3 regions of the Alteromonas sp. H02 genome follow, and region 1 is predicted to be linked to each of the others. Evidence: predicted binding sites of a transcription regulator. Region 1 holds the regulator's gene; each other region holds the start of a gene.

Region 1 (7,808 bases):
ATACCTGCTCGGCTCAGCCACGTTTACCCAGGCAGACCCGTCTGCTGTACCGGTAAGCGCCAATGTGTACCTGGTTTGCAATGGCGAGTGCCTGGCGGCCTATGAAGTTACCGACAGTCTTAAGAGCGATACGGCTGAAACCCTCGCTGGGTTAGACAGCTTTCAGTTGGTGCTATTAAGTGGAGATACCCAGCAGAATGTTGATAAGCTGGCCGCTAAGCTGCCCCTGGCAGTGGCCACCGGTGAATTAACTCCACAACAAAAATATCAGGCGGTGCAAAAACTGCAGGCTCAGGGACATAAAGTCATGATGCTGGGTGATGGTATTAACGATGCGCCGGTACTGGCCAGTGCGGATGTTTCGGTTGCGGTGGGTAATGCCACTGATATTGCCCGCAATGCGGCGGACGTTGTGTTGTTGAGCGAGTCACTCAGCACCGTACCAGCACTGGTGGATATTGCCGCAAAAACCCGCCGCAAAATCCGCCAGAATATTTTCTGGGCGCTGGGCTACAACCTGCTTATTTTACCTTTTGCAGTTTCCGGCCTGCTGTTGCCGTGGATGGCCGTGATCGGTATGTCATTAAGTAGTATCATAGTGGTCTCAAACTCGACCCGATTATTAAAGTAAGGCGGTATTGTGAGTATAATTTATGTGCTGATCCCGTTGGCTATTATTCTGGTCGCGGTGGCGCTGGGGATTTTCTTCTGGGCGGTAAAATCCGATCAGTTTCAGGATCTTGAGCGCCAGGGCTACAGCATCCTGTTCGACGACGACTTACCCGAAGAAGAACGTCACCAACAAGCCAAAACCCAGGATAAAGCTAACAACGATAATGAGTGATTACAGCTTTATTTCGGCCTTTGTCGTAGGCCTTGCCGGCTCGTTACATTGCGTAGGCATGTGCGGAGGGATAGCCGGAGCCTTGCGAGCAGCAGTACCCGGCGGTCAGCCCCCCCTGCCCTATATTGTCAGTTATAACCTTGGGCGCATAACCAGTTATGCCATTGCCGGCGCCGTGACCGGTGTACTTGGTCAGGTGGCCCGCGCCTCAGTAAGCCATGGCCTGATGATTTTTCAGTTACTCAGCGCCGTGATGCTGATTGCCATGGGGTTATATCTGGCTCAGTGGTGGCGTGGTCTTGCTCACCTGGAAAAACTGGGGAACGGGCTTTGGCAACGCATTCGTCCGTGGTCGAAACGTTTTATACCGTTCAGGTCACCTTTATCGGCGTTTCCTTATGGTTTTATCTGGGGCTGGTTACCCTGTGGACTGGTTTATTCAACCCTTACCTGGGCACTAGTCAGTGGTGATGGCTTGTATGGCGCTGCAACAATGGCTGCCTTTGGACTGGGTACTTTACCCGCGTTGATTGCCGTGAGCCTGGGGGCTGGCTGGTTGTTAACGCTCCTGCAACACCCAAAGTCTAAGTCATTAGTCGCATGTTGCCTGATAATATATGCGATTTTCTTGATTTACCGCACCCTAACCGGTAATAATTAAACGACTCCCACACGGAGACGTAATCTATGTCAAAAGGCTCAGAATTTTCGATTCATTGTCAAAGCTGTAGTTTCAGCCATTTGTGCCTGCCGGTTTCGTTAAATAAAACCGAACTCGATTCGCTGGATGATATCATCGAGCGTAAAAAGCCGCTTCACAAGCACGATAAACTGGTTAAAGCCGGTGATAAATTTAACTCGCTTTACGCAGTGCGTGCTGGTTCATTTAAATCTTTTGTAAGTAGTAAAGACGGCGAAGAGCAAATCATTGGCTTTCATTTTCCCGGTGATATTATCGGCTTTGATGCGCTGCGCGAAAATGCTCACCAGAGCTACACCCAGGCGCTCGAAACCGCTATGGTTTGTGAGTTACCTTATGAAACGCTGGATAAAATGGCGGTTCAGTTCCCTAAATTGCGTCACCAGATCATGAGCTTTATGAGTGCCGAAATTAAGCAGGATCACGATCTGATGATGTTGCTTAACAAGCGTACTGCCGAAGAACGCCTGATATATTTTCTTGCGCATCTGTCCAAACGCTTTGAAGACCGTGGCTTTTCGCCGCGTCAGTATAACCTGAGTATGACCCGTAATGAGATTGGTAATTACTTGGGCCTGACCGTAGAAACCATCTCGCGTCTGTTAACTCGCTTCCAGAAGGAAGGCATTATCAAGGTTGATGGCAAACTTATCACTATCCTCGATTTTGAAGCGATGGATAATAAACTGCATAGCATGGATATTCCTTCCACCACTATTAGTTAGTCCGTTAAAAAGCTGTTTTTCTCTGGTTTTGTAGCATTACTTGATCCCAGACAAGTCTGAAACTGGAGAAACAGCTGTTCACGTCGTACACTCATAATGAATACTTCCCATGGAGAGTCGTTATGATTGAGTACAGCAACATCCTGGCCGTAGTAGAACCCGAAACGGACAACCAGCCTGCTATCTCCAGAGCCATTGAACTGGCCGAAAAAACCGGCGCATCCATTACCGCCTTAATGACCATCTATGATTTCTCTTACGAAATGACCACCATGCTTTCCGGTGAAGAGCGTGAGGCCATGCGTCAGGCGGTGGTGAACGAGAGAACAGCCTGGCTTAAGGGACAACTGGCAGAGTACGGCCAGCCTATAGAGGCTGCCGTGGAATGGAATAACCGCCCTTATGAAGCCATTATTAAATACGCCCTTGCCAGCAAGGCCGACATTGTGGTGAAAGCAACCCGCTCTCACGATGATTTACGTTCAGTAATCTTTACCCCCACCGACTGGCATTTAGTTCGCAAGTGCCCTGCTCCGGTACTGCTGGTTAAAGAGCACGACTGGCCCCGGGATGGCAAAATTGTAGCGGCAGTTAACGTAGGAACGGAAGACCGCGAACATGCCCAGCTGAATGATCGCCTCACTAATATTGCATTGGATTATGCCAGGTTGCTGAGCGGTCATGTTCATCTGGCCAACTGCTATCCGGGCACGCCGCTAAACATTGCCATTGAGGTGCCTGAGTTTGATCCCGAATCTTACAATGCGTCGGTGAAAAACCATCACCTTGAGGAAATGGAAAAACACAGTAATCAGTACAGCATTCCGCTGGATAATTGCCATGTAAAAGAAGGATTACCGGAAAAAGTTATCCCGCAGGTCGCCAAAGAGCTGGATGCCGAGCTGGTGATTATTGGTACCGTAGGTCGTGTAGGCATTTCAGCAGCACTCATTGGCAATACCGCCGAACACGTTATCGATGAACTCAACTGTGATGTACTGGCAATTAAACCCGAAGGCTTTGAAAGCCCGGTAAGCTAATACAGGTAGCTGTGGGAGGATTTAATTACTGCCACGACTACCTGGCCATTAATCAGGGATGCAGGCTACTCTGGCTTCACGTATAATGACGCCCATTGCAATATGGGCCTTTCTTTATCATGAGTTTACACATCAACGCCGCCGCGCCGGCAACGCAAACCAAGCAAAAATACAGCTTCAATAAGTTACAAAAACGCATTCGCCGTAATGTCGGCAAAGCCATTGACGATTTTGGCATGATTGAAGATGGCGACAAGGTGATGGTGTGCTTATCCGGCGGGAAAGACAGCTACACCATGCTGGATGTGATGATGTACCTGCAGCGCATTGCGCCGATCAGTTTTGACATAGTGGCGGTTAACCTCGACCAGAAACAACCCGGCTTTCCAGAGCACATACTGCCAGAATATCTGCAAAGCCTCGGCGTGGAATACCGTATTGTAGAGGAAGACACCTATTCCATCGTGAAGGATAAAATCCCCGAAGGTAAAACGACCTGCTCTCTTTGCTCACGGTTACGCCGCGGTATATTGTACCGCACCGCTACGGAGCTGGGTGCAACGAAGATAGCCCTTGGCCACCACCGCGACGATATGCTTGAAACCCTCTTTCTTAATATGTTTCACGGTGGCAAGCTGAAGTCTATGCCACCTAAGCTGGTCAGCGATGATGGCAAACATGTGGTGATCCGACCGTTGGCGTACTGTACCGAGCGGGATATTGAAAAATACGCGACTGCAGTTGAATTTCCCATTATTCCCTGTAACTTATGTGGCTCACAGGAAAATTTGCAGCGACAGAACATCAAAATGATGTTGCAGGACTGGAACAAACGGTTTCCGGGCCGCATCGAGTCAATGTTCAGGGCGATGCAAAATGTTACCCCTTCGCATTTGGTTGATAAAAACCTTCATGACTTTAAAGCCATCAAAGCAACAGGTGAAGCACAACCAGAGGGTGACATCGCCTTCGATGCCCCCGAGTTTGAACCCGAGAGCCGCCCTGACGCTGCAGACTCCATCAATATCGTAAACCTGACGGAATAAGGTTGCTATGAAAATAGGCATTGCCCTGGGCTCTGGTGCAGCCCGTGGATGGGCTCACATTGGCGTGATACAGGCACTCGAAAAACTTGGCGTTAAAATCGACGTAGTTGCAGGCTGTTCTATTGGCGCGTATGTAGGCGCTGCCTACGCCAGCGGTCGACTCGAAGAGTTAAAAGGCTGGGCTTCATCGTTAACAGAATGGCAAACCCTGAGTCTAATGGGCATTGGTATTCGCCGGGGCGGACTGGCAAGCGGCCAGAAGGTTTTTGATAAGTTGTCAGACGAATTTTGCGCCGCTACTTTTGAAACCATGGAAAAACCCTTCGCCTGTGTTGCTACCGACCTGTATTCGGGTCGCGAAGTGGTTTTTAATAAGGGTGATGTAGGTAATTCAATTCAGGCATCCTGTGCTATTCCGGCGTTGTTTTCGCCCATTGCGTACAATGACCGGTGGCTGGTAGACGGTGCCGTAGTTAACCCGGTACCAGTAAACCTGTGCCGCCAGTTAGGTGCCGACTTCGTTATAGCGGTTAATCTCAACGCTGATTTCAGGCCATTGCAAATAGCCCGGGAAACCGCCAAGCACGAAGAAACACAGGAAAAGAACGAGCATTTCTTTAAGAAAAGTCAGGATGTAGTACGCCAGTGGTTCTCACCCGAGCCCAAGGACAACAACAAACAGGCGCCGGGCATATTAAGTGTGATGAGCAGCTCTCTGGAAATTCTTCAGGCCAGGGTTACCCGCTCCCGCCTTGCCGGCGAGCCGCCGGATATCTTAATCGAGCCAACGTTAACCGATGTTGGCCTGATGGAGTTTCACCGCTGTGCAGAGCTCTGTGAAACCGGTGAGCAGGTAGTAAAACGTCTGGCAGAACAAATTCGTTATCAACTGGTGCTCGATGAAGTACTGCCCGCGTCAGAGGTTGATACCGACGCACTGGAAGCGCCTAAAGCACCGGATGAAGAAAACGAAGAAGTGAATTAAGCATAAGTAAAGGGGCTCATAGCCCCTTTTTATTTTGCGTCACACGCTCACACTAGCTTTTGGCCAGTGCCGTAATTCGTAAGGGGACCTGGGGTAATTTAAGCGATTTCCCCTGCTCCAGCCATTCGTTATCCAGCATTAGCATACCGTTGGTAATTGATGGCGCGCCGGGCACCGGTGCATCCAGTTCATCATCACTGAAACGGAATGTCAGTCCTTTAACCGATGGCATCATAAACGACAAAAAGCCGCCCATTTCGTTAAAGAAAGCTTCGTATTGTTGTTTGATGAAACCCAGTTCTTCGGCGCTGTACTCGGTTTTCAGGTGCTCTGCTGTGGTTTCGATTTGCACCGACATATCACATACATTTGCCGCATCCCCCAGATCAATCACTATCGCCGCATCGGCCAGTTTAAGGGCTCGTTCTTTGGGAACCAAAAAGCGCTGTTCCGGTGATATTGTTAAGGGGATATCCTGTTTCTGGGTGACTATGGTGGCCTGGTTGATAGGACACAGGTTACTGGTGCCCACTCTTATAAACCCAAAAGCAAATTGTAATGCAGACGTGTTTTCATCGCCTAATTTGTTGATATGGCTATAAAAGCGTTTGTATTCCACTTCAATTTGCTCGGCGCTAACGTTAAAGGCAGAAGCCAGCAAACTCAGTGCGACTAAGGTACGTTTCATTCGGTGATAAACCCTTTGTTGTATCGGATCATATTTTGCAGTTCATTGACGTAGGCAGCACCGCGTTCGGAATAGTTCATTAACCCTTCGGCCAGTGCCAGCCCCGTTACCGGCAATTGTGCCCGACGTAAAGAGGCTCTGATATGACGTAGCTCACGATATGCGTCATGACGGTTAATATTTCGCATGTAGGTGTAAGTAGCGCGCGATAAATTCTCAAATTTCGCCACTTCATGATTAGCACCGCTGTTACGACGGGCCGGCACAAAGCCACAGCCCTTTTTGTAACACCACAAACCAAAGAAGTTATACCCTTGCTGAGCAAAGCGTGATGTGCCCCAAGCAGACTCGTTAGCGGCCTGCATCAGGACCAGTTCAACCGGTAGAATATCGACCTTATTGAGTAGTTTTGGAATTTGCGCATCGGCCGGTAAATCCTGGCCTACCCGGTATTCGCCGGCGAGCCACTCCAGGCGTTCATCATCGTCCTCTGTCAGACTGTTACCAGCGGCCAGCTGACGCTGCAAGGTTTGCAGATAATGGCGCAGACTCAATAAGTAATCGTTTTGTTTTTCCACCTCGGGTTTTAAATAGGCAAAAAATGCTTTCTTCTTTTCCGTGGTATCGTCTATCGCTTTAAAGTTCGGTACGGGTTGCTCTGCCTGCTCAGTTTCCGGAACATCCAGAATGTCAGGCTCGCTGGTACCGGTCATCCAGGCAATAACCACTATCAGCGCCATAATGGCTATCGCTATCAGGATTATTTTACTGGTTTCCCGTTTATGCATCGAGTATCGAATCCTTGTCGGTCGGGTGAATTTGTTGCGGCGCTTCATCAACCCCGAACAGGTCGGCATACAAACGCCCCATTACCAGCGTATAGATTGGTCCGACCCACAAAATAGCAAGTCCCATGGTGAACAACACCAATACAAACATCATGGCAAACGCCAGTAGCAGTAACGTAAAAGATAATAAATAGCGGTTGGTAACCCGCGCAGAAAGGATTATTGACGGTAGCAGACCAAGCCGTTTCTCAACAATCAGCACAACGGTAAACTGGGTTACCAGATACACATACAAGCCCGGTAGAATGAGAAGGTTAAGCCCTACCTGCATCACCAGACTGATGAGCAGATTGGCTGTTACCAGTACCAGAATATGCGGAAAATACTGAAATAACTCATTAATGCTGGTCGATTTGTTTTGACTAAGTTTAATACCCAGCATCCTGAAACCAACGATCATCGGCGTCATCAGGATAAGCATAGCGATATCCAGCAAACCGGCATTGCTGATTTGCATACTTTCTACAGATGTCATATCGAGCGACAGTACATTGATCAGCACCATCATGGCCCCCAGACCGATTGCCATCAGCAACCCGGTGGCTTTTAACAGCAAGCCCAGATGCTGCTTATAATGGGTTTGTGCCTCAGCAAACAGTTGCCTGATATTAAACTGATATTCACCGGCCAGAGCACGTTCCAGAGCGGAGCTGTTAGCGGGTGGTTGATTATTGTCGGTCAAAATGTCGTCTCATCGGATAATCCCGGCGGGGAGTATAGCATTGCCATCAGGCTGGCCCAAACTACAAACCACCGACTCAGAGTGTTACCAATCGTATTGCCAGCGCCACTAACACTACACCCATTAACCGGTCCAGCCAGTAACCTTTATCGCCAATTAGTTTGGCCACTCTAGAGGTGCTTAGCAGATAAGATAAAAAGCAAAACCATACGCCAGTGGCGAACGCCAGATAAACGCCATAAATAGCCTT
Region 2 (7,808 bases), 550 kb from region 1:
GCAATAGCGTGACCGAGCAACTTGGTCTGCCTTGTGTCGACCCGATCCGTCACGGCGTTGGTGCATTAGTGGAGACTTTGGAATGAGTCTGAGCTTTAAAGCCTTTACCGAGTCTTTTCCGCTGGCCCGTGAGTTTCGCATTTCACGGGGCGCAAAAACCCAGGCCGATGTCATCACTGTAGTAGTCAGCGACGGTTATTATTATGGCTGGGGCGAATCAGTCCCTTATGCCCGCTACAACGAGTCTATCGATTCGGTGTTAGCACAACTGGAAGATATAAAGGGCGCCTTTGCCAATGTGTGTGACACCGAGGATCTTCTTACCCTGCTACCCGCGGGCTCTGCGCGCAATGCGCTGGACGCGGCCTTGTGGGATTTAAAAGCCAAGGTAACAGGTAAATCAGTAACCAGCCTGGCCAATCTGCACACGGTACAACGTTGCTATACTGCACAAACCCTCAGCATTGATTCGCCTGAAGGCATGAAAAACCAGGCGCTGGAAATAAAAAATGCGCCGCTGATTAAAATTAAGCTGGATGAACACCAGGTGCTTGAACGTCTGGCCGCCATCCACGAGGCGTCACCGCAAAGCCGGTTAATTGTAGATGCCAACGAGGGCTGGCAGATAGCAATGCTGACTGAATTACTGCCGGATATGGCTAAGCTTGGTGTTGCGTTAATAGAACAGCCGGTGCCTGCCGAAGCCGATGAGCAACTGGCAGGGCTTAACAGCCCGGTTATCCTCTGTGCTGATGAATCCTGTCACGTGAGCGCCGATATAGAACGTCTGGCAAAATACTATCAGGCGGTCAATATAAAGCTGGATAAAACCGGCGGCTTAACCGAAGCCATTCGCGCTTACCATGGCGCTAAACAGCACAATCTGCAAATCATGATTGGTTGTATGGTGGGCTCGTCGCTGGCTATGGCGCCAGCCTATGGCCTTTGCGCCGATGTGCAGTTTGTCGACTTAGACGGGCCGCTACTGGTTGCTCAGGACCGTGCCGATGGCTTTACTTTCGACCAGGGCCGCATGATTCAACCGGAGCCTTTTTTGTGGGGCTTGCCGGGGCAATACGGCCAACAAGGCCTTGCCCGCCTGTGGGACGAACTGCCGGATTAAAGCTGACGTCCGGCCAGCTCGTTTAAAATGTGCCATTCGCTTTCTGTTACCGGCATTACAGACAAGCGATGGCCTTTTTTCACCAGTCCCAATTCAGTAATTTGCGGGCAGTCTTTAATCACACTCAGCGGTAGCACGCGGGCAAACTTGCTCACGTACTTTACATCCACACTGTACCAGCGCGGTTTTTCCGGCGTTGCTTTCGGATCGTAATAGTCCGACTCGGGATCAAACTGGGTTGCATCGGGATAACCGGCTTTAACTACCTCGGCAATACCGGCAATACCCACCGTTTTACAACTGGAGTGATAAAAAAACACCTTATCCCCCACGCTAACCTCATCGCGCAGGAAATTACGCGCCTGATAGTTGCGCACCCCGTCCCAGGGCTCGGTTTGGTCAGGTCGTTGAGCCAGGTGGTCGATACCAAACACGTCCGGTTCCGATTTGAACAGCCAGTAACGCATGAATGTTTCTCCGTAGTTATCTGGCGCAGAGTATAAGCCACCGGGAAGTACAATTCAGCCCTTGAGAAAGGGAAAAAGCACACAACATATAATCTATAACAAATTGGAGTGAAATTATGAGCGCTATTCATATCGTTTGCCCCCACTGTCAGGGGCTCAATCGCAGTCCGGCAGAGCGTTTAAGTGACAACCCGGTGTGTGGCAAGTGCAAACAGGGCCTGTTACCCGCCCACCCTATCGATTTAAAACAGGCGGATTTTGCGCGCTTTATCGAGAAATCAGACCTTCCGGTGATTGTGGATTTTTGGGCCGACTGGTGTGGCCCCTGTAAAATGATGGCCCCTGCATTTACTCAGGCTGCTGAACAGTTCCAAGGTAAAGCCATCTTTGCCAAGGTCGATACCGAATCTAACCCCATGTTAAGTCGGCAATTTGCTATTCGCAGCATTCCCAGCCTGTTAGTGTTTAAACAAGGCCGTGAAGTGAGCCGTCAGGCCGGCGCGATGTCAGCCGGACAGCTTATCCAGTGGGCACAGCAGGTAATTCGTTAATCAACTCTATTTTTATTGTGCAATTTGCTTCACGGTTGAGAGCTGTAAATACTGACTTAGCTATTTTCGCCTGCGGATGTTTGCTATAATTCAGCCGTTTTCACAACCCTCTGAAGAATTCCATGCAAGCAACCATTAAAGCCGATCGCGGCCTGTTTTCTTATCCTAAATACTGGGCACACTGCTACGGTAGCGCGCCATTTTTACCCATGTCCCGGGCCGAAATGGACGAACTGGGCTGGGATAGCTGCGATATTATTCTGGTCACAGGCGACGCCTATGTGGACCACCCCAGTTTTGGTATGGCGATCATCGGCCGCTTGCTGGAAGCACACGGTTACCGGGTGGGTATTATTGCCCAGCCCGACTGGAAGAATAAAAACGACTTTATGAAGCTGGGCAAGCCCAATTTGTATTTTGGTGTAACCGCCGGCAACATGGACTCCATGATTAACCGCTACACCGCGGATAAAAAGCTACGCCACGACGATGCTTATACGCCCAACAACGAAGGCGGCAAGCGCCCCGACCGGGCAGTCACCGTTTATTCCCAGCGTTGCCGCGAGGCGTTTAAAGACGTACCGATTATTATTGGTGGGATTGAAGCCAGTCTGCGCCGTATTGCCCACTATGACTACTGGTCAGAAAAAGTGCGTCGCTCAGTGCTGTTTGATGCCAAAGCCGATTTACTGATGTTCGGTAACGCTGAGCGCCCACTGGTGGAAGTGACTCACCGTCTGGCGGCTGGCGAAGCCATTGGTGATATTACCGATGTGCGGGGCACTGCTATTATTGTTAAACAACCCTTACCAGAATGGCAGGGCGTTGACTCTACTTCACTTGACCGTCCCGGCAAAATCGACCCCATTCCCAGCCCCTATATCATGGAGCCGGATTGTGAGGGCCAGAACGAAAATAAAGGCAACGAAAATAAAGACAGCCAGCCGGTTACCGAAGCGAAAGCCCAGCCCATTGTGGTGCAACCGGCCGAACGCCGTAAACCCTGGGAACAGGTATATGTAAAATTACCGGCCTTTGAAGTAGTGCGCGATAACAAAACCCTGTATGCCCATGCTAACCGCATTCTGCATCAGGAAACCAATCCGGGTTGTGCCCGGGCGCTGTTACAGCGCCACGGCGATCGGCACATTTGGATCAACCCACCAGCCATGCCGCTGGAAACCGAAGAAATGGACGCGGTGTTCGATTTACCCTATCAGCGCGTACCCCACCCGGCTTACGGTGAAGCGAAGATCCCGGCCTACGATATGATCCGTTTTTCGGTCAATATTATGCGCGGCTGCTTTGGTGGTTGTACGTTCTGTTCCATCACTGAACACGAAGGGCGTATAATTCAGAGCAGATCAGAAGATTCGATTATTCGTGAAATTGAGCAGATCCGCGATACGGTACCCGGCTTCACCGGCGTTATATCAGACCTTGGCGGCCCTACGGCTAACATGTATCGCCTGCGCTGTAAGAGTGCTAAAGCCGAAGCAACCTGTCGTCGCCCGTCGTGTGTGTATCCGTCTATCTGTGCCCACATGGATACCGACCACAAACCCACTATTGATCTGTATCGTCGCGCCCGCGATTTACCCGGCATCAAGAAGATTCTGATTGCTTCGGGCGTGCGTTACGACTTAGCCATTGAAGATCCCAATTACGTTAAGGAGCTGGCCAAACACCACGTTGGTGGCTACCTTAAAATTGCCCCTGAACATACCGAAGATGGCCCGTTAAGTAAGATGATGAAACCGGGCATGGGCACTTATTATCGCTTTAAAGAATTGTTTGATAAATACTCTAAAGAAGCGGGTAAAGAACAGTACCTGATCCCTTATTTTATTGCCTCGCACCCCGGTACCACCGATGAAGACATGCTGGCACTGGCTATCTGGCTGAAAGAAAACCGCTTTAAGCTCGACCAGGTACAAAATTTTTACCCATCACCCATGGCAACGGCCACTACGCTGTATCACACCGAGGTTAACTCACTGCGTAAAGTGAAAAAAGACAGCGAATCCGTGCCGTCGGCGAAAGGTGAAATTCACCGCCGGTTACACAAAGCCATGCTGCGTTATCACGATCCGAAAAACTTTGCGCAAATCCGTAAAGCACTCATCAAAATGGGCCGTGAGGATCTTATCGGCCGAGGTCCGCAGCATCTGGTGCCACCTGAGTCAGCCAGCGAAAAACGCCAGAAGGCCAGCAAGGCCCGCCGTGGAGAACGCGCAATGACCAAACATACCGGTTTTAAAAATGCGGCAAGTCCGAACCCGCGCAGTAAAAAGCGGCCGTTTAAAGCCAAACGCAACGACCCGCAAAACCATTAATGAGTCGGGCGGGTTTTCCCGCCCTCTTTTATTGATGCTCCCCACCGAAACCATGACCTGAATCAAGGTAACATCGAAGCTGTCAAAGTAGACTTAAGTTAGTGGAAAGGCCACTGTTAACAACCAGATAAGAGTTACTATGACTATTGAAAAACATGATCTCGTCCATGAATTCCCTGATCATCAGCACACTATTCGTCATCTAAAAATGAATGACCGCCATTTCGCCAGATTATTTGAACAATACAACGAACTCGACAGCCTTATTCACAAAATGGAAGAAGGCGCAGAGCCGACGTCGGACGATGTTTTAAACGAGAAGAAAGCCGAGCGCGTGCAGCTAAAAGACGCTCTGTTTACGTTTATCAAAGAAGCAGAAGCTGTTAATTAATTCTAATAAAAGTAACACCCAACCGTTCGCCGGAGTATTTTTGCTCCGGTTTTTTATTGGTGAATAAGCATGCTTGCTCCGTTAGCAACCTGGCATTGTCTGACTGAAAAGCAAAAAAAACGAAGAGACGTTGCCATCCCTTCGCTTTTGCCATTTTTGACCGGCTACTTACCGGTTGTCATACTTACGTTTATCTCAACCGGCACATCGCGGCTGGCGGTAACGTCCCTAATTTCGATAATTGCATTCGGGTACGTGTACTTTTCCAGCAGTGTATAGGTGTCGCTGGCACCATAGTAACGGGCAAAGGCAGCGAGTTGCATACCGTTGCAAACCAGTCCGTTAGCTAATACTTTATAAGTCGACGTATTTATTCTGCTTGAGGGTGTAAGTTCTCTTACGGCCTGCCGCAACCCGGAACGATCATCCTCAGCCGCATTTCTGCATACTGAAATAAGGTCTTTCTCAAGCTCTTTGGGATATCCTTCGGCCATGGCGGTGCCACATACTACTGATAGCGATAACACCGTCAGGCTAACAGGTAAAACTTTATTCATGTTCATCACCTTTCCTTCACCTGATTTTATTTGATTGGCTATTTCGCTGGCGATACAACTGCTCAGCCCCTCGGAGTGTAGGCCGGTATCGAGCCATTCGTCGCTGACAAAACCATGACGCTTAGATGACAGATTTAATCTGCCTTTTTTCATCCGCTTAGCTTAGAAATGTCATTTCTTTGTCATGGCCGTCATATGTTCTGCTAATCTTTACTAGCTGATAACGGGTTAGCTTTGTAAAGAGTTGCTCCCATGATTTATGATAAACCTTCACGAACCATCACCGACTCACAAGGTCGGCAACGGGTACTCTCGCCACAATGTGGTGACCTGTTAGATTTGCTGATGGAAAATGCAGGGGAGATAGTTACCCGTACCGACATGCGCTTGTCAATCTGGGGTCATCAGGTCGTCAGTGAAGATCGGATAAACCACCTTGTCTGTCGACTCCGAAAAGAGCTTAAATCACTCCCAGAACCGCCGCCCTGGCAAAATTGAGGCTATTCCCAAGCGCGGCTATCGCCTGAGCACTCAGCAACCAAAACATCATATTCCCCTGTGGTTACACCGCTGGATAGACTGGGTGCATGACATCATGCGCTAACGGTATTTTAAGACAATATTCTTTTTCGCCATGCGAAGCGTTACAGACACTTACAATTCCATACGCCCATTTTGCCTGTAACGCTGTTTGTTTAAGCGGTTAATGCGCTATCATGAATTTAAAAGGCAACGCAGATAAGGAGTCATCATGGCGGAAACCGTACTACGCAGTGCAAGCTTTAGCCCCAAGGTAAAAGCTTATTGGCTGATTAACCTTTTAATTGTCTCCGGGCTCACCGTTATTGGTATCCCGCTGTTGGTCATTTCTGTTCCCCTGATGTTATTTATCAGTGGACGCATGCTAAAGGCGATGTCCGCCGAGCTGACAGAACGAAAACTGGTTGTTAAACGTGGCGTGTTATTTAAAGTAGAAAAGTCGATTCCACTGGAGAAAATTACCGACGTTGCCATGAGTCAGGGGCCGTTAATGCGCGCTATGGGCCTTTATAGCCTGAGCTTTGAGACAGCAGGACAATCAGGCCAGGGGGCGCTGGTTTCGATGCTTGGCATTGAAGATGCCGCCGGTTTTCGCGAAGCGATTCTTACCCAGAAAGACAACTACCCTACTTCTACCCGAACAGACAAATCGCAGCCCTCACAACAATCAGAGCTTACTGAACTCACCGAAAGCGTAAAACGCATTGAGAAAATGCTGGCGACCCTCATTAACGACAAGTCTTAGTCTGAGCATTGCGAACAAGTACCTGGCAGGAATGATACTCATGCAAAAAGCGGACTAACAAGTCCGCTTTTTATCTTACGACATTGATGAAATCAATAACTTCAGGCGACAGCTGCCTGCTCTTCGAGCTCTTCCTCTGTCTGGTGAGACAGCAGATATTCGAAGGCCGCCAGTGAGGCTTTTGCACCCTCACCCATGGAGATAACAATCTGTTTATATGGCACCGTGGTTACATCCCCCGCGGCATAAATGCCTGGCTCAGAGGTGTTGCACTTACTGTCGACCACAATCTCGCCGTACTGAGTGAGATCTACAACGCCTTTCATAAACTGACTGTTAGGAACCAGACCAATTTGTACGAACACACCAGCCAGTGGTAACGAGTGCTCTTCGTTGGTCGCTCGGTCCTGATATTCAATCGCACTGACTTTGCCATTTTCCGCCACAATCTGCTTGGTTGCCGCGTTTTTGATAATGGTAATATTGTCGCGCTTTTCAGCCTGATCAATCAGTACCTGGTCTGCTTTTAACGTTGGCATAAATTCAAACACGGTTACCGATTTAACGATACCGGCCAAATCCAGTGCCGCTTCGATGCCGGAGTTACCACCGCCAATGACTGCCACGTCTTTGCCTTTAAAGAACGGCCCATCACAGTGTGGGCAATAAGCTACGCCGTTACCTACGTTTTCTTTCTCGCCGGGTACACCCAGCTCTCTCCAGCGGGCACCAGTGGCCACAATCAGTGACTTGGTTTTAATCTGTTCGCCAGATGATAAGGTCAACGTTTTAATATTACCTTTTTCGATGTTGTCCACGCGGACATGCTCTTTTAAAGTAATATCGTAATCTTTCATGTGCTCTGCCAGGTTACCAACCAGCTCGGGGCCAGTGGTTTTTGGCACAGAAATCAGGTTTTCGATACCCATGGTGTCTTTTACCTGACCACCAAAACGGTCGGCTACCACGGTCACTTTAAGGCCTTTACGGGCGCTGTAAATTGCCGCACTAACGCCTGCCGGGCCACCACCGATTACGGTAACGTCCTGAAGCGGTAACGACTGACCTTTATTGGCCTCTTTCAGGCTTGGGTCGAAT
Region 3 (7,808 bases), 2.0 Mb from region 1:
GTGCGGATATAAGCGACCATCAACACTGCATAGATCACCGCGTAAAGGGTGAATGACAAGCCGATATTCTGAGGTGGCAAACCCGTGACGGCATCAGCGGTACGCAAAACGCCGCTGACCAGGTAGGGCTGACGACCTACTTCGGTGACATACCAGCCGGCCAGGGTTGCCACCCAGCCACTAAAGCTCATAGCGATAAACAGCTTGCCTAACCAGTCGGGTAATTCACCCCTACGAAACAGATAATAAGCACCCGCCCAGGCGGCAAACAGCATGAGTACGCCCATACCAACCATCACCCTGAAAGAGTAAAACACCGGCGCTACAGGCGGATGCTCGCCGCGAAATTCATTTAAACCTTTAATTTCACCATCCAGCTCATGGGTAAGGATGAAACTGGCCAGATTAGGAATGGCAAGCTCGGCATGGTTGGTTCGCTCCTGTTCGTCGGGAATAGCAAATAACAGTAGCGGTGCGCCTTGCTCGGTTTCCCAAACCCCTTCCATCGCTGCCACTTTTTGTGGCTGATGCTCAAGCGTGTTCAAGCCGTGCATATCACCGGCCAGAATTTGTAACGGAATTAACACTGCCGCTGTATAGGTGGCCGTTTTAAGGGCCAGCTTCGGGGCAATCTTGTTATCACCGATAAGTAAACGATAGGCCGATAATCCCGCAATTAAAAAGCTGGCAGTGAGTCCGGAAGCCAGCAACATATGGCTGAACCGATAAGGGAAAGAAGGATTAAAAATGATGGCCGACCAATCTTTAGCGTAGATTACCCCATCAATGACTTCGTGCCCCTGAGGGGTGTGCAACCAGCTGTTGAGTGACAGGATCCAGAAGGCTGATAACGTGGTACCTGCAGCCACCACAAAGGTTGCCAGCGTGTGTAACCAGTTAGGCACCCGGCGCATACCAAACAGCATAATGCCCAGAAAAGTCGCTTCCAGGAAAAATGCGGTAAGCACTTCATAGCCCAGCAGCGGGCCGGCGATATTACCGGCTTTTTCCATAAAACCCGGCCAGTTGGTGCCGAATTGAAAAGACATGGTCACGCCCGACACAACGCCTAATGCGAAGGTAAGGGCAAATACCCGTACCCAGAAACGATAAATCCGCATCCATACCGGATGCCCACTCAGGTTTGAGCGCAGTTTAAAATAAAATAAGAACCACCCCAGCGCGATAGTGATGGTAGGAAAGAGAATATGAAAACTGATGTTCAGGGCAAACTGTAGCCTGGACAGTAACAATGCATCCACAATGGGCTCCTGGTTAGTTAGATTTGGCTGGCAGAAGCTTGTCTTTAAGCTCAAGAATGCGGCCAACCCCGGCGCCGAGTTTCATTAAGGTGTCGAGCTTTTCCGGGCCCAGGTTCTGTAATTCCTGAGACCAGGCTGTCACCGACTCGAGTAGATCGTGTATTTCATTTAAGCGGGCCTGAACGGCAATGTCTTTTTCACCGCTTGGTGTGTCCATCATCAAATCGCGCAGCAGCGACATGGTAGGGTCGATCTCCCGCTTACGGCGTTCCTCGAACACCCGGTTAGCCAGCACCCAGATAGTGCCCGCCGGAACGAAAAACTCCTTCCGTTCACCCGGTACATGATGTTGCTTAATAAGCTGCCATGATTGCAGCTCTTTAAGACCCATACTGGTGTTCCCTCTTGAGATACTTAACGCGTCAGCAATTTCCTGCGCAGACAATGGCTCTTCATTTAATACGATGAGCGCGAGAATTTGACCAACTGTGCGGTTAAATCCCCAACGATTGCCCATTTCCCCAAAATGCATAACAGCAGAAGTGACCAGCGGTGACATGTTCATTTTTATCTTCTAAAGTTTCAGTAATTTCTGAAAATTTAGATCGAACTTTGATTCAGATCAATATTTACTGCTGCTAATGAGTTGCACTCAATGGAACGCTAATAAGTGAGAAGTAGGGAAAAACGGATGAGTAGCCAGGCGAAACTGACCACCAGGTAAAGCAATGACCAGCCGACTAATCGACCTAACGGACTTTATTCCAAAGATTTTGATTTTTCTTAAACGAAAAATAGTCTGCCGGTTCCCAGAAGGCAGGGATCAGATCGTCAACAGCTTCCGGCGAGAAGTTACCGGACAACTGACTCATAATTTCCATGAGTCGCTCCCGACCGATGCGCATTAACTTTTTGCGATTCGCCGGGAAAAACAGATTGCTGGACTTTTTGATGACTTCGTCGCTACCAGAGCTAATGTAAGAAAGGTTTCTGGTGACCGGGCGCCCTACGGGCTCGGCAGGATGGGGCGGGTTTAAACGCGTCACAATAGCGCATTCGTACTGCTCCCGGTCGATGCCCTTTTCATTGCGCGGAATATAGGTCACGCCAAAACCAAGAGGGAAATATCCCACAATCTGCACAAATGCCTTGGCTAACTCAGCGTTAAGTGCGCCCTTTTTGGCCAGCTGTTCGATAAACACATAGCCTTTAGGCAGGTTTTTCCTGGAAAAATCCGGTTTGGTTGATAACACAATAGACGTGTAAATTTGCGGTATTTTTATCAGTTCCCCCACCCCGTTTTTAGACAAATAAGTGTCTTTCATCAGGGTCTGCATAAAGCCGTTAAGGGCGGTATGGCGCTGCACAAAACGATCCCGCTCGGCTTTGTCGTTGCCAATATAACGCGGCATCCCCAACCCATTTTTCAGGTATTCCAGGGTTTGGGTAAAATTAATTTTAAGCAACTGTTTACGGCTAGGCTCATCCAGCACGCGAAACTCATCCAGTTTATTGTCTTCGCCATGCAAAATAGACAGGGCCTCAGGTGACTGTAAGCCTATGTCCTGCAACAGGGCGCAGCTAATGATGGGAATGGCCACTTCTTGCTGCCACTTTTCATGATGTTCACGGTCGCCCTTAAAGCGTAATACCGAATCTTTAAGATAACGCAGATAACGGTTGTTGTGCACATCCATGTCGTGCACCTTATCCACCAGCCTTAAAGCCAGAACGGCTTTATAAAGTGGCTTTAAACGTTGGTGCAGGCTCGCAAAATTGCGTTCTGGTCCACGGGTGATGAGCATCAGGGTACCGAGAAATTTGGAGCTTAACATCTGGGTATCTTCAAAACTTTCGCCTTCGCACAGGCTAATCAGCTGACTGGCCACCGAATGCAGTCGCTCTACACGCCGATAGCGACCATCTTCGTGGGAGGCGGATATGTCTTTGATCTGCTTTCGCAGTTGCTCGGCTTTTGCCTGACCTTTTTTCTGCTGTTCTGCACGGGTAAGCTGCTTCTGTAACTCTGCGAGTGCTGACTGCCGGGCACTGCCCTCTGCAAAATATTGTCTGGCGTCACTGTAAACCGACTCCAGCCGATCGTCTTTAGGATAAACCTCTTCGATAAGCTGCTTAACTTGCAGAGTATAGTTGTTGTCAGGGAGTTCAAACTTACTCACTGTAAACCTTATTTTGTTTTTGCTTTCAACATGGTAGTCGTGGCGCGTTAAAGCCACCAATAATCATTTACAGCTCCCTGTACAGCTCAGAGACATCATCCGTGAACCGTATGTTATCGCAAGACAAACGGAATTTAGGTATTTATATTGATACCCACAGTATACTAAAGGTTAAGATTTTTGCCCGCAGCGGATAGCCGGGTGAACGAGCTGAATTCACCCAGGATGTGGTGTTTTTTCAGCTCTATAGAATGAAGTTTTTCACGCCGAACGAGGACATTACCTGTAAGGCAGCTCGGCCTGTAGAGGTGGCTATGCCACCGGCTTAATCAATATCGAGCGGCTCTGGTGAGAGTATAACGCCGGTACTGTCGGCATACAGATGATCCTCCGGCAGAAAGGTTACCCCACCAAAATTAACCGGCACATCAATATCACCAGTGCCCTGGCTGTCGGCATTCACCGGAATAGAATTAACCGCCAGAATACCGAGGTCAAAATCAGACAGGCTGTCGACTTCGCGAACACAGCCATAGCACACGATGCCTTCCCAATTATTTTCTACTGCCAACTGCGCAGATTCAGCATCAAACAACGCCCGGCGCAGCGAGCCACCACCGTCGATTAATAGTACTTTGCCATCGCCCGGTTCGGTGAGTACCCGGTCGATTAATTCCCTGTCTTCAAAACACTTCACGGTGGCAATTTCTCCACCAAAGGAATATCGACCGCCATAACTGGTGAAAATGGGATCGACCACATCCACGTTATCGGCGAATAAATCACATAACTCAGAAGTGTTATAGTCCATGTTTGTACCCTGTTGGTAAGCTAGGTTTTCGGGTTTTAGCATAGCACTCTAACAGTGATAACGCCTAGCGCAGAAATTGATTTTACTCACAAAAAATTTGATTTCGCTCTAACCTCCTGCCTTTGCCAGCCGCTGTCATAAACCTTTAGCAAAACTGTCACTTGTGTTTCACGAACACTTTTTAACCTGATAGCGTTGATGAAAAGGAGCCGCGTGGGATGGGCCTGAAAAATTTAACCAAATACGATACTGCAATCTTTCACTGGTTGTACGATCTGACCAAGCACCGCGATTGCCGGGCTATTGTCTGGTTGTCACGCACCGGTGATGGTTACCTGTATTTTGTTATTGGCCTGCTGCTGATGTGCTTCGAACCTGAGCACGGTGAGATTTTTCTCTACACTGCACTGATGGCGTACGGCCTTGAGCTACCAATTTATGTGGTATTAAAAAAGGCGCTTAAACGTCCTCGCCCGTGCGACTTTCTGGCAAACCTGACCGCTCACGTAACGCCGTCTGATAAATTCAGCCTGCCGTCCGGTCACACCGCTGCGGCCTGGTTAATGGCTACTATCATCGCGTTTTACTACCCTTCTTTCGCACTGCTTGCCTACACCTGGGCGAGCCTGATTGGCTTGTCCCGCATATTGCTGGGCGTGCACTACCCTACAGATGTAATTGCTGGTGCCTTGCTGGGCCTCACCATTGCCCAACTGAGTCTGACTATTCTGGTTTAACATGAAAATACTCTATGGCGTACAAGGTACCGGCAACGGTCACATTGCCCGTGCCCGGATTATGGCTGCGGCCATGGCTGAGCGTGATGACATTGACGTAGATTTTGTTTTTTCTGGTCGCGCGGCCGATGACTATTTCGACATGGAATGTTTTGGTGAGTATCGCACGTTCAGCGGTCTGACTTTTGCCACCCGCAAGGGGCAGGTTAGTCAGTGGGAAACGCTGAAAAACGCTAAACCATTGCAGTTATACCGGGATATCCGACAACTTGATGTGAGCAGTTACGACCTGTTGCTGAACGACTTTGAACCCGTTACCGCCTGGGCCGCCCGGCGTCAGGGGCTCCCCTCGATTTCGGTGAGTCATCAGGCGGCTTTCAGTCACGATATTCCCCGCGCCAGTGAGCATTTTACTGATAAGCTTATCTTGCGCAGTTTTGCCCCCACTGACATTCAGTTAGGCGTGCACTGGTTTCACTTTGAAAAACCCATAGTACCGCCATTTATTACAGATAAACCGGCGCCGCACCCGGCTAACAGCCACACGCTGGTATACCTGCCTTTTGAAGAGCTCGACGATATTCAGTTGCTGCTGGAGCCGCTCACCGAGCAACACTTTGTGTGCTTTCACCCCAAGGTGAAACAGCAACACACGCAAGGGCACATCGAATGGCACCCGCCTTCTAAGCCGGGCTTCCGCCATGCTCTGCAACATTGCTCCGGTGTGATCAGCAACGGCGGTTTTGAACTGGCCAGTGAATCACTGCAGCTGAAAAAGAAACTGCTGGTAAAACCCCTGAACGGCCAGTTTGAACAACTCTCTAACCTCAAAACCCTGATGTCACTGGGCCTCTGTCAGCCCCTTTACCAACTCGATACGGATACCGTGGAAGAGTGGTTACTGGAGCCGGCCAGTGAAGGGTTGCAGTTCCCCGACGATCCAACCCCTATGCTCGACTGGATTGTGGCCGGTGACTGGCACAACACCAAACCGCTGTGCGAAGCACTGTGGAAACAGGTAAATTTTGGTCCAAAGACCCGTGAACGTTTGATGTCACTTGCATTTTAATCTCCCTCTGCGATGATATCGGCACTTTTTATTTGGGGAGTGAGTGCGTGGCAAAACGTGTTGCATTATTACTGGTGTTGTTACTGAGTATTTCGGCCTGTGGATACCGCGGCGTCTTATATTTACCGGAGCAACCGCCGGCCAGTGATAGTGAACCTGCTGACGACTCGACTCCTGATACATCCGGAGATTCTCGCTAGTGGACTACTTCAGTTACAAAAACCAATCGCTGCACGCTGAAGACATTGACGTAAAGGTGCTGGCCGCCCAGTACGGCACCCCGTTATACGTGTATTCACGTGCCACCCTCGAGCGTCACTGGCACGCCTTTAACGATGCGCTGGGCGATCATCCGCACCTGATTTGCTACGCGGTAAAAGCCAACTCCAATATTGGTGTGCTGAGCGTACTGGCTAAACTGGGTTCTGGATTCGATATCGTTTCAGGCGGCGAACTTGCCCGTGTTATTGAGGCCGGCGGCGACATGAGCAAGGTAGTGTTCTCTGGCGTGGGTAAAACCCCGGAAGAGATCGAGTTTGCCCTGCAACAAGGTATTCACTGCTTTAACGTAGAATCGGAGCCGGAGCTTGAGCGTATCAATGCGGTAGCCGGTAAGCTGGGCAAAAAGGCACCTATCTCGCTGCGCATTAATCCCGATGTGGATGCTAAAACTCACCCGTACATTTCTACCGGTTTAAAGGCCAATAAGTTTGGCATTGCCCGTGAGCGTGCCGTAGAGGTATATAGCCTGGCAGCCAGCCTGGAACACCTTAACGTGGTAGGTATGGACTGCCATATTGGTTCACAGCTTACCGAAACCGGCCCTTTTGTGGATGCGCTGGACCGCTTACTGGAACTGGTGGATGAACTGTCGGCCAAGGGCATTGAAATCAGTCACCTCGACGTTGGTGGTGGTCTGGGTGTTACCTACAAAGATGAAACACCGCCGCACCCGAAAGAGTACGCCAAAGCCATTGCAGCAAAGATGGCCGGTCGCGAGCACTTAACGCTGATCATGGAGCCAGGGCGCGCTATTGCCGCTAACGCCGGCATCATGCTTACCAAGGTAGAGTTTGTAAAAGAAGGCGAGGATAAAAGCTTCGCCATTGTGGATGCGGCCATGAATGATCTCATTCGCCCGTCGCTCTACTCGGCCTGGATGTCGATTATTCCGGTAGATGAAAACCCGGCCCACAAACCCCATGTGTATGATGTGGTTGGCCCAATTTGCGAGACCGGTGATTTTATTGGTAAAGACCGCGAACTGGCGATTGCCCCGGGCGACCTCCTGGCGGTACGTAGCGCCGGTGCTTACGGGTTTGTAATGGCTTCTAATTACAATACGCGCTGCCGCCCGGCAGAGTTACTGGTAGATAAAAGCGATGTTAATGTGGTCAGAGAAAGAGAAAATCTAAAAGATCTCTGGAAAGGTGAGCATAAAGTTACGTAAACTAGAGCTATTCTAATAAGTCCTGTTGCGCTAAAACCCGTTGTTGTTTGTTGGGTTATTGTGATGAATACCACATCACCTTCTCTGCCATAACAACACCGGGTACCAAATAAAAATAGTCAGCAACACTTAAATAAACAGGCCCAGGATGCTGGTAAACTTTTCTAAAATGCACGGTCTCGGCAATGACTTCATGGTTATTGATAATGTGACCCAAAATGTTTTTTTCTCTCCGGAGAAAATCCAGCAGCTTGCCGACCGCAATTTTGGTATTGGGTTCGATCAACTCCTGATGGTTG

Evidence for each region. The regulator FNR, encoded in region 1, switches genes on or off when oxygen is low (the NO sensors DNR and NnrR bind a similar motif). The targets are predictions, from matches to a motif close to TTGATCTAGATCAA.
Region 2: a site for FNR is predicted at 4,530-4,543, ahead of AC566Q_RS14390 (HP1242/YdcH family protein). Genes of this name have one in related genera too.
Region 3: a site for FNR is predicted at 1,875-1,888, ahead of AC566Q_RS02665 (GbsR/MarR family transcriptional regulator). Genes of this name have one in related genera too.

The regions. Positions count from the first base shown of each region.
Region 1 covers NZ_CM185021.1:2,561,833-2,569,640, reverse strand. Annotated here, with positions in the region: gene AC566Q_RS11940 (heavy metal translocating P-type ATPase) at 1-631, shown strand, start outside; gene ccoS (cbb3-type cytochrome oxidase assembly protein CcoS) at 641-844, shown strand; gene AC566Q_RS11930 (sulfite exporter TauE/SafE family protein) at 837-1,505, shown strand; gene fnr (fumarate/nitrate reduction transcriptional regulator Fnr) at 1,532-2,269, shown strand; gene uspE (universal stress protein UspE) at 2,392-3,309, shown strand; gene ttcA (tRNA 2-thiocytidine(32) synthetase TtcA) at 3,429-4,355, shown strand; gene rssA (patatin-like phospholipase RssA) at 4,363-5,340, shown strand; gene AC566Q_RS11905 (DUF2987 domain-containing protein) at 5,393-6,028, opposite strand; gene AC566Q_RS11900 (glucosaminidase domain-containing protein) at 6,025-6,816, opposite strand; gene AC566Q_RS11895 (hypothetical protein) at 6,809-7,558, opposite strand; gene AC566Q_RS11890 (LysE family translocator) at 7,635-7,808, opposite strand, start outside.
Region 2 covers NZ_CM185021.1:3,110,147-3,117,954, forward strand. Annotated here, with positions in the region: gene dgcN (N-acetyltransferase DgcN) at 1-86, shown strand, start outside; gene dgcA (N-acetyl-D-Glu racemase DgcA) at 83-1,123, shown strand; gene AC566Q_RS14375 (EVE domain-containing protein) at 1,120-1,590, opposite strand; gene trxC (thioredoxin TrxC) at 1,707-2,141, shown strand; gene AC566Q_RS14385 (YgiQ family radical SAM protein) at 2,264-4,477, shown strand; gene AC566Q_RS14390 (HP1242/YdcH family protein) at 4,617-4,868, shown strand; gene AC566Q_RS14395 (DUF3718 domain-containing protein) at 5,033-5,578, opposite strand; gene AC566Q_RS14400 (winged helix-turn-helix domain-containing protein) at 5,678-5,923, shown strand; gene AC566Q_RS14405 (PH domain-containing protein) at 6,177-6,710, shown strand; gene ahpF (alkyl hydroperoxide reductase subunit F) at 6,812-7,808, opposite strand, start outside.
Region 3 covers NZ_CM185021.1:575,696-583,503, reverse strand. Annotated here, with positions in the region: gene AC566Q_RS02670 (cytochrome ubiquinol oxidase subunit I) at 1-1,262, opposite strand, end outside; gene AC566Q_RS02665 (GbsR/MarR family transcriptional regulator) at 1,276-1,827, opposite strand; gene AC566Q_RS02660 (hypothetical protein) at 2,012-3,442, opposite strand; gene rraA (ribonuclease E activity regulator RraA) at 3,768-4,253, opposite strand; gene AC566Q_RS02650 (phosphatase PAP2 family protein) at 4,472-4,990, shown strand; gene AC566Q_RS02645 (MJ1255/VC2487 family glycosyltransferase) at 4,992-6,059, shown strand; gene lptM (LPS translocon maturation chaperone LptM) at 6,107-6,259, shown strand; gene lysA (diaminopimelate decarboxylase) at 6,259-7,509, shown strand; gene dapF (diaminopimelate epimerase) at 7,658-7,808, shown strand, end outside.